Regions from separate parts of the Streptomyces sp. NPDC037288 genome, predicted to be linked through region 2. Evidence: riboswitches for the same ligand, from Rfam matches in the RefSeq annotation. Region 2 holds a riboswitch; the other holds the start of a gene.
What was found. A riboswitch is a leader RNA that binds a small molecule or an ion and turns the genes downstream of it on or off. The one in region 2 is predicted to bind glycine.
Positions count from the first base shown of each region.

Region 1: it holds a riboswitch for glycine, as region 2 does, so the genes downstream of both, gcvP (aminomethyl-transferring glycine dehydrogenase) here and gcvT (glycine cleavage system aminomethyltransferase GcvT) in region 2, are expected to answer to the same signal.

Region 1 covers NZ_JBVJVY010000055.1:8,631-13,038, reverse strand. The annotation lists gene gcvP (aminomethyl-transferring glycine dehydrogenase) at 1-1,887, opposite strand, end outside; glycine riboswitch at 2,062-2,156, opposite strand; gene ACZ7GZ_RS37035 (PRC-barrel domain-containing protein) at 2,276-2,647, shown strand; gene ACZ7GZ_RS37030 (DNA polymerase IV) at 2,569-4,092, opposite strand; gene ACZ7GZ_RS37025 (MerR family transcriptional regulator) at 4,147-4,408, opposite strand, start outside.
Region 2 covers NZ_JBVJVY010000025.1:49,659-54,066, reverse strand. The annotation lists gene ACZ7GZ_RS26040 (enhanced serine sensitivity protein SseB) at 88-879, opposite strand; gene ACZ7GZ_RS26035 (AAA family ATPase) at 1,026-1,670, opposite strand; glycine riboswitch at 1,833-1,932, shown strand; glycine riboswitch at 1,933-2,045, shown strand; gene gcvT (glycine cleavage system aminomethyltransferase GcvT) at 2,087-3,214, shown strand; gene gcvH (glycine cleavage system protein GcvH) at 3,324-3,701, shown strand; gene glyA (serine hydroxymethyltransferase) at 3,716-4,408, shown strand, end outside.

The DNA.
Region 1 (4,408 bases), on a different contig from region 2:
GCCGTCGTCGGCGGTCTTGACGACGACGACCTTCATGCCGGCCATCACGGCGCTGGCGGCGTTGGTGCCGTGCGCGGAGGACGGGATGAGGCAGACCGTGCGCTGCTCGTCACCGTTGGCCCGGTGGTAGCCCCGTACGGCCAGCAGACCGGCCAGCTCGCCCTGGGAACCGGCGTTCGGCTGCAGGGAGACCTTGTCGTAGCCGGTGACCTCGGCGAGACGTTCCTCCAGCTCACGGATGAGCGTGAGGTAGCCCTCGGCCTGCTCGGCCGGCACGAAGGGGTGCAGCTGCCCGAACTCCGGCCAGGTGACCGGCTCCATCTCCGTGGTCGCGTTGAGCTTCATGGTGCAGGAGCCCAGCGGGATCATCCCCCGGTCGAGCGCGTAGTCGCGGTCGGCCAGCCTGCGCAGGTAGCGCAGCATCGCGGTCTCGGAGCGGTACTGGTGGAAGACCGGGTGGGTCAGGTAGACGTCGGTGCGCAGCAGCGCCTCGGGGAGGGTGTCCTCGGCGGTCGCGTCCAGCCCCTCGATGTCGCCCTCGACACCGAAGGCGGAGAACACGGCGGCCAGCTGGGCCCGCTTGGTCGTCTCGTCGCAGGCGAGGGAGACGTGGTCGGCGTCGACGAGCCGCAGGTTGACGCCGCCCGCCCGGGCGGCGGCGACGACCTCGGCGGCCCTGCCGGGCACGCGCGCGGTGAGGGTGTCGAAGAAGGCGCCGTGCACGATCTCGACACCGCCGGCCTTCAGGCCCGCGGCGAGGATCGTGGCGTACCGGTGCGTGCGCCGGGCGATGGTCTTCAGCCCCTCCGGCCCGTGGTAGACGGCGTACATGCCGGCCATCACGGCGAGCAGCACCTGCGCGGTGCAGATGTTGCTGGTGGCCTTCTCCCGGCGGATGTGCTGCTCACGGGTCTGCAGCGCGAGCCGGTAGGCCTTGTTGCCGTCGGCGTCGACGGAGACGCCCACGAGGCGGCCGGGCAGGCTGCGCGCGAACTTCTCGTGCACGGCCATGTAGCCCGCGTGCGGACCACCGAAGCCCATCGGCACACCGAAGCGCTGGGTCGTACCGACGGCGATGTCCGCGCCCAGCTCGCCCGGCGAGGTCAGCAGGGTCAGCGCGAGCAGGTCGGCGGCCACGGTGACGAGGGCGCCCAGCTCGTGCGCCTGGTCGATGACCGGCTTGATGTCCCGTACGGCACCGGAGGCGCCCGGGTACTGGATCAGCACGCCGTTGATCTCGCGCTCGGCCAGCTCGGCCGGAATGCCTTCACTGAGGTCGGCGACGACGACCTCCACACCGGTCGGCTCGGCGCGCGTCTCGATGACGGCGATGGTCTGCGGCAGCGCGTCCGCGTCGACCAGGAACAGGCCCTTCTTGTTCTTGCCCATGCGCCGCGACAGGGACATCGCCTCGGCGGCGGCCGTGCCCTCGTCGAGCAGGGAGGCGCCGGAGGTGGGCAGACCGGTGAGGTCGGCGACCACGGTCTGGAAGTTCAGCAGGGCCTCGAGCCGCCCCTGCGAGATCTCCGGCTGGTACGGGGTGTACGCGGTGTACCAGGCGGGGTTCTCCATGACGTTGCGCAGGATGACCGGCGGGGTGAAGGTGCCGTAGTAGCCCAGGCCGATCATGGAGTCGAGGACCTGGTTACGGTCGGCGAGCGAGCGCAGCTCGGCGAGCACCTCGGCCTCGGTGCGGGCTCCCGGCAGGTCGAGGGCGTCGGCGTTCTTGATCACATCAGGGACCGCGGCGGCGGTCAGCTCGTCCAGCGAGCCGTAGCCGACGTGCGCGAGCATCTTGGCCCACGCCTCCTGGTCGGGCCCGATGTGGCGCTGCTCGAAGGGGATGCCCGCTTCGAGCTCCGAGAGCGGAATGCGGTGGGCGGTCATTGCGGAGGCCTCCTGGTCTGACGCGACCTTTGAGGGGCACCACGGCGCGGGTGCCCCGACGGCCTCCCCCTCTGTCATCTCAACCTGAGAGCTTCACCGGGGACCCGAGAGTCCCGGCTTTCACCGTCGGTGAGAGCGGAAGCCGTCGACACCCGCCCTGCTTTCCAGAGTGACCTCGTCCGTGCGGTACGTGAGCCTGAGAGATTCCGGGGAGGATTTGCTCCTTCGGCGCCTCCGAGGTGGTCGGAGGACTCTCCCGCACGGGGTCAGCAGCCGCTGTCAGCCTACCAGCGAGGTCAACGCCCGAGCCTTCGAGTGGCCGCCTCCCTGAATGTGCTCTTTTGTAGTGCTTACGGATGAGTTGCGACCACGTGGAGGGAGAGGGACCGTGCAGACCGAGATCGATCCGCGCAACCTGATCGGCCGCAAGGCGTTCGACCGCAATGGGACCAAGATCGGCACCATCGACGAGGTGTACCTCGACGACGCGACCGGCGTGCCCGAGTGGGCGGCCATACGCACCGGCCTGTTCTCCCGGGACGCCTTCGTCCCCCTGGAGCCCAGCGAACTGATCGAAGGCTCCCTCCACGTCCCCTTCGACCGCACCCTGATCAAGGACGCCCCCGACTTCGGCGTGGGCCGCCATCTCTCCCCCGAACAGGAACTCCAGCTCTACCACCACTACGGCCTGGACGTGGCACCCCCTCCGTCCGTCCCGGACCGTGACTTCGGCAAGCTGGCGGGCTCGGAGGAGAGCTGATCGCTCTGCGGGGTCCCCGACTCCTCATCCCTCTGCGGGGTCCGGGGCGGAGCCTCGTGTCGGCCGCTGCTCGGCTGACCGGGACGGGCGGGCGTGCCGGCGAGGTCCGAAACCAACGGCAACGGATCAGCGGACTCGAGCGCAGGGTCATCGACGAAGAACGTCCGCACCCTCCCCGGAGGGGACTGCGGCGTCTCGAACCGCACGGTCACCCGCCCCAGCCCACTCCCCTGCACCCACCCGGGCCCGTACTCGGCATGCCGCACGTCCTGCCCGGCGCGCCAGTGCCGTCCGACCGGCTCCGGCTGCTGCGCAACGGCCTCAGCCACGGTCTCAGTCACGTCCTCCTCCGGCGTCTCCGCAGCCCGCGAGGGCAACGCCTGCGCGAACAGGTCCTCCTGCGTGTAGTCGGCGAGCCCGGACACACCCACGCCGAGCAGCCGTACCCCGCCCGTGGTGTCCACGGAGTCCAGCAACCGCGCCGCCGCCTCCCGCACGACCGCCGGATCGTCCGTCGGCCCCCTGAGCGTCTCCGACCTGGTCAGCGTGGAGAAGTCGTACCGCCGCACCTTCAGCACGATGGTCCGCCCCGCCAGCCGGGCCCCGCGCAGCCGCCCCACACACCGGTCGGCGAGCCGCTGCACCTCGAGCCCGATCCGCAGCCGGTCGTGGATGTCCACGTCGTAGGTGTCCTCGACCGACACCGACTTCGCCTCGCGCTCGGCCACCACGGGCCGCTCGTCACGGGCCAGGGCCATGGCGTACAGCGCGTGCCCGTGGGCCTTGCCGAGCAGCCGGACCAGCTCGTCCTCGCCCGCCTGAGCCAGTTCCCCGACCGTGGTGATCCCGGCTCTGCGCAGATGGTCGCCGGTGGCCGGCCCGACCCCGGGCAGGGTCCGCACCGGCATGGGCTCCAGCAGGGCCCGCTCGGACCCCGGCTCGATGAGCACCAGACCGTCCGGCTTGGCCTGCTCGGAGGCGATCTTCGCGAGCATCTTGGAGGCGGCGAGCCCGACCGATCCGGTGAGCCCGGTGACCGCCCGGATGTCCGCGCGGAGCCTGATCGCGGTCAGCCGCGCCGACTCCTCGTCCCAGGCCGTCCCGCCGGCCTCCAGGTCCACGAACGCCTCGTCCAGGCTGAGCGGCTCCACCAGCGGTGACAGCTCCCGCAACAGCGCCATCACCTGCTCGCTGACCGCCCGGTACAGGGTGAAGCGCGGCACCAGATAGGCGGCGTTGGGTGCCAGCCGGCGGGCCTGGGCCATGGGCATCGCCGAGTGGACCCCGAAGACCCGCGCCTCGTACGACGCGGTGGCCACCACCCCGCGTGGTCCGAGGCCGCCCACGACGACCGCTTTCCCGCGCAGGCTCGGTTTGGACGCCTGCTCCACCGAGGCGTAGAAGGCATCCATGTCGAGATGCAGGATCGTGGGCGCGTTTCTCACATCTCCGATGCTGCCCCACGGCACTGACAATGCCCGGCCCCGCGAGGACCGGCGTCAGACCGCCCGGTTGCGGCGCCGCGCCAGCTCGTCCGCCGGGTTGTGCCCGACGAGCGTCTCGCCCGTGTCGATGCGCTCGCCGTGCAGCTGGGAGAGCGCGCTTTCCACGTCGCGCCACACCACGCCGACGGCGATCCCGAAGATGCCCTGGCCGCCCTGGAGCAGGGCGTGGACCTCGTCCGGCGAGGTGCACTCGTAGACCGTGGCGCCATCGCTCATCAGCGTCATCCGCTCCAGGTCGCGGAAACCGCGTTCCCTG
Region 2 (4,408 bases):
TCGGGATCGTGCGCGGGTGCGGGGTTGCGGTGGGTCACCCGCGCAGTTCCCCGCGCCCCTGAGGTCCGCTGCGCCCCTGCCTGCTGATCAGTGACCGTACTGATAGAAGGGGCGGACGTTGTCCTTCAGCCAGCCCGCCACCGGGTCGTCCGTCACGTCCAGGAGGACGAGGTTGACCGGCCACCTGACCGGGACTTTGCCGAGGGCTCGGCCCAGGGCCTGCAGGGGGAGGGTGCGCAGGTCGCCCTCCCACTGGGAGAGTTCGACGCCGACGAACATCACCGGGTCGTCCGTCTCTATGGCGGCCAGGCAGCGGCGGGCGGCGAGGACCACGCCGGTCTCGGCGAACTCGGCGGACGCGGCGGAGAGGAAGTCGACCGGGTCGTCCTGCCAGTCGGGTTCGAAGAGGCGGACCCGGCCGCCGGTGCCGGGGCCGTCGAGCGGGGTGCGGCCGGTCCGGCACAGCTCGGCCACCGCCTCGGGCGGGAGCGGGATGCCGACCAGGGCGTCGGGGTTCACGGCCATGCCGACCTGCGGGGGCAGACCGCGGGCGAACTCCACGGCGGGGGCGATGGTGTACGACATGTGGGAGCCGGCCGCCTGGCGCAGCTGTTCCTCGGAGCTGAACACCGGGACGTACACCTGGCCGCCGATGTCCAGCGTGGGCAGGTCCAGCGGGCCGCTGTCGGGGCCGCCGCCGCCCGGCAGCGGGATCCACAGCAGGCTGCGGCCCAGGACCTCGATGATCCGGCCGGCCGCGGCGGGTATGCCGAGGGAGGCCGAGAGCACCTCCTCGAGCTCGTTGCCGGGCCAGCCGCCGTGCGGCTGGGGGTGCGCCTGTGCCGGGAAGTCCGCGGGAATGTCTGCCGGGAAGTCCATCTGCCTACCGCCTGCTGGAAGCCACTGCTGTGACCAAGAAGGCTAGCGGGTGGCTGTGATAGTCCCTCACCCTGTGCACGTCGTCCTCCTCGTCCGGTGCGTGCGATCTCGTCCGCTGCATGCGATGTCATCCGGTGAACGCGATCTCATCCGGTGAAGGCGATCCGCCGCAGGGTGTCCGCCGCCCCGCGGTCCAGCAGCACCGCGGATCCGCAGCCCGCGGGCAGCTCGCCCCGCTCGACCGTGTCGAGCAGCCGGGCGGTCGTACGGCGGTGACGGCGGAAGGCGTGGCGGGAGACGCCCCGGCCGCGGGACCGCTGCCCCTCGCGGGCGGTACCGGGCGCGACGTCGAGCAGGAGCAGATGGAGGGTGCCGCCGCGGCGGCGCGCCTCGCGGGCGAGCCAGGCGCGCACCCAGGGCTGGGTGCCGCAGTCGTGGACGACGAGCCCCTCCCCGGTGCGCAGGGCGCGGCGCAGGCCGGTGTAGTGGGCGAGGCGGACCAGCGGGCGGTAGAGGGCGTACGGGAGCGCGCGGGGCAGGCGGGCGGCGAAGCGGTCGCGCACGTCCTGGGAGTCGATGCGGCGGCCGGCGACCGCGCGCCGCATCAGGGTGGACTTGCCGCTGCCGGGCAGGCCGGTGATCACCGCCAGGTCCCCGGGGCCGAAGAGCAGCGCGTGCGGGCCGCGGCCGGCGCGGTCGCGCAGGTCGCGGACGACGGGGGCCGGGGCGGGACGCCGCCTCGGCACCGCGATGCCTGTGGTGGCGGTGGCATACACCGCGGTCCTGTTCACCGTGATCTTCCTCCCCTGTCGGCCCGGTAATGCTCATGCCCGCTATACGTAAAGAGAAGGTAATGAACGGCGGTGGTGGAGAGGTCCGCGTCCTGCCACAGGTCGGTTACAAAAGCCGGCTCGCCGTGCAATGATGTGGCCGCCAACTGCATACCGGCCGCTTGAATCCGCGCGGGAGAGTTCCTGGCAGCACTGCTGCCGGGGCGCCGAAGGAGCAAGTCCCTCCCTTGAATCTCTCAGGCCCCGTTACCGCGCGGGCGAGGCACATCTGAAAAGCGGGCCGCTGCGACAGTGGCTCCACCCAAGGTGCAAGCCGTGATCGTCCCTGTGGCGGTCCTGGCGAACCTCTCAGGTTCCGATGACAGATGGGGAGGAACGTTCCTCGCCTGTCTGCTTTCCTGGGAGACGACCGTCCGATGAGCAGTACCGAACCCCTTGAGCCGCGTCATACCGCGCTGGACGCGCTGCATCGCTCGCTCGGTGCGACCATGACCGACTTCGCCGGCTGGGACATGCCCCTGCGCTACGGCTCCGAGCGCGACGAGCACATCGCCGTGCGCACGAAGGCGGGCCTCTTCGACCTCTCCCACATGGGCGAGATCACCGTCACCGGCACCGGTGCGGCGGCCCTCCTCAACTACGCGCTGGTCGGCAACATCGCCTCCGTGGGCGTGGGCCGTGCCCGCTACACCATGATCTGCCGGGCCGACGGCGGCATCCTGGACGACCTGATCGTCTACCGGCTCGCCGAGACCGAGTACATGGTCGTCGCCAACGCCTCCAACGCCCAGGTGGTGCTGGACGCCCTCACCGAGCGTTCCGCCGGCTTCGACGCCGAGGTGCGCGACGACCGGGACGCGTACGCGCTGATCGCCGTGCAGGGCCCGGAGTCCCCCGGCATCCTGAAGTCCCTCACCGACGCCGACCTCGACGGCCTGAAGTACTACGCCGGCCTGCCCGGCACCGTCGCCGGCGTCCCTGCGCTGATCGCCCGCACCGGCTACACCGGCGAGGACGGCTTCGAGCTGTTCGTGAAGCCGGAGCACGCCGTGGAGCTGTGGCAGGCGCTGACCAAGGCCGGCGAGGGCGCCGGTCTGGTCCCCTGCGGCCTGTCCTGCCGGGACACCCTGCGCCTGGAGGCGGGCATGCCGTTGTACGGGCACGAGCTGACCACCGCGCTCACCCCCTTCGACGCCGGGCTCGGCCGGGTGGTGAAGTTCGAGAAGGAGGGCGACTTCGTCGGGCGCGAGGCGCTTGAGCAGGCCGCCGCCAGAGCTCAGGAGAACCCGCCGCGGGTCCTCGTCGGGCTGATCGCCGAAGGCCGGCGCGTGCCGCGCGCCGGGTACGCCGTCGTCGCGGGCGGTCAGGTGATCGGCGAGGTCACCTCCGGCGCCCCCTCCCCCACCCTGGGCAAGCCGATCGCCATGGCCTACGTCGACGCGGCGCACGCGGCACCGGGCACCGCGGGCGTCGGTGTGGACATCCGGGGCAGCCACGAGCCGTACGAGGTCGTGGCGCTGCCGTTCTACAGGCGCCAGAAGTAGACACTGGGCGCGGTCACCGTGTGACCCCGCGCACGTTTCCGCTGCTCACCAGCGGTTTCAGCAGTCCCCCCTTCATCAGCACTCCCGCGCGTACAGGAGAATTCAGGCCATGAGCAACCCCCAGCAGCTGCGCTACAGCAAGGAGCACGAGTGGCTGTCGGCCGCCGAGGACGGCGTCTCGACGGTCGGCATCACCGAGTTCGCGGCCAACGCGCTCGGCGATGTGGTCTACGCCCAGCTCCCCGACGTCGGCTCCACGGTGACCGCGGGCGAGACCTGCGGTGAGCTGGAGTCGACCAAGTCGGTCTCCGACCTGTACTCGCCGGTCACCGGTGAGGTCACCGAGATCAACGAGGACGTCGTCAACGACCCGTCGCTGGTGAACTCCGCCCCCTTCGAGGGCGGCTGGCTGTTCAAGGTGCGCGTCACGGAGGAGCCGGCCGACCTGCTCTCCGCCGACGAGTACACCGCCCAGAACGCAGGCTGAGGAGTCGTAGCCCGATGACCGTCCTGAACACGTCCCTGCACGAGCTGGACCCGGAGATCGCCGCCGCGGTCGACGCCGAGCTCGGCCGCCAGCAGTCCACGCTGGAGATGATCGCCTCCGAGAACTTCGCGCCGCTCGCGGTGATGGAGGCGCAGGGCTCGGTGCTGACCAACAAGTACGCCGAGGGCTACCCGGGCCGCCGGTACTACGGCGGCTGCGAGCACGTCGACGTCGCCGAGCAGATCGCCATCGACCGGATCAAGGAGCTGTTCGGCGCCGAGTACGCCAACGTCCAGCCCCACTCCGGCGCCTCCGCCAACCAGGCGGCCCTGTTCGCGCTGGCCCAGCCCGGGGACACCATCCTCGGCCTGGACCTGGCGCACGGCGGCCACCTGACCCACGGCATGCGCCTGAACTTCTCCGGCAAGCAGTTCGACGTGGTCGCCTACCACGTGGACGCCGCCACCGGCCTGGTCGACATGGCCGAGGTCGAGCGGCTGGCCAAGGAGCACCGCCCGAAGGTGATCATCGCGGGCTGGTCGGCGTACCCGCGTGAGCTGGACTTCGCCGAGTTCCGGCGGATCGCCGATGAGGCCGGCGCCTACCTGTGGGTCGACATGGCGCACTTCGCGGGCCTGGTCGCGGCCGGTCTGCACGCCAACCCGGTGCCGTACGCCGACGTGGTCACCTCCACCACGCACAAGACG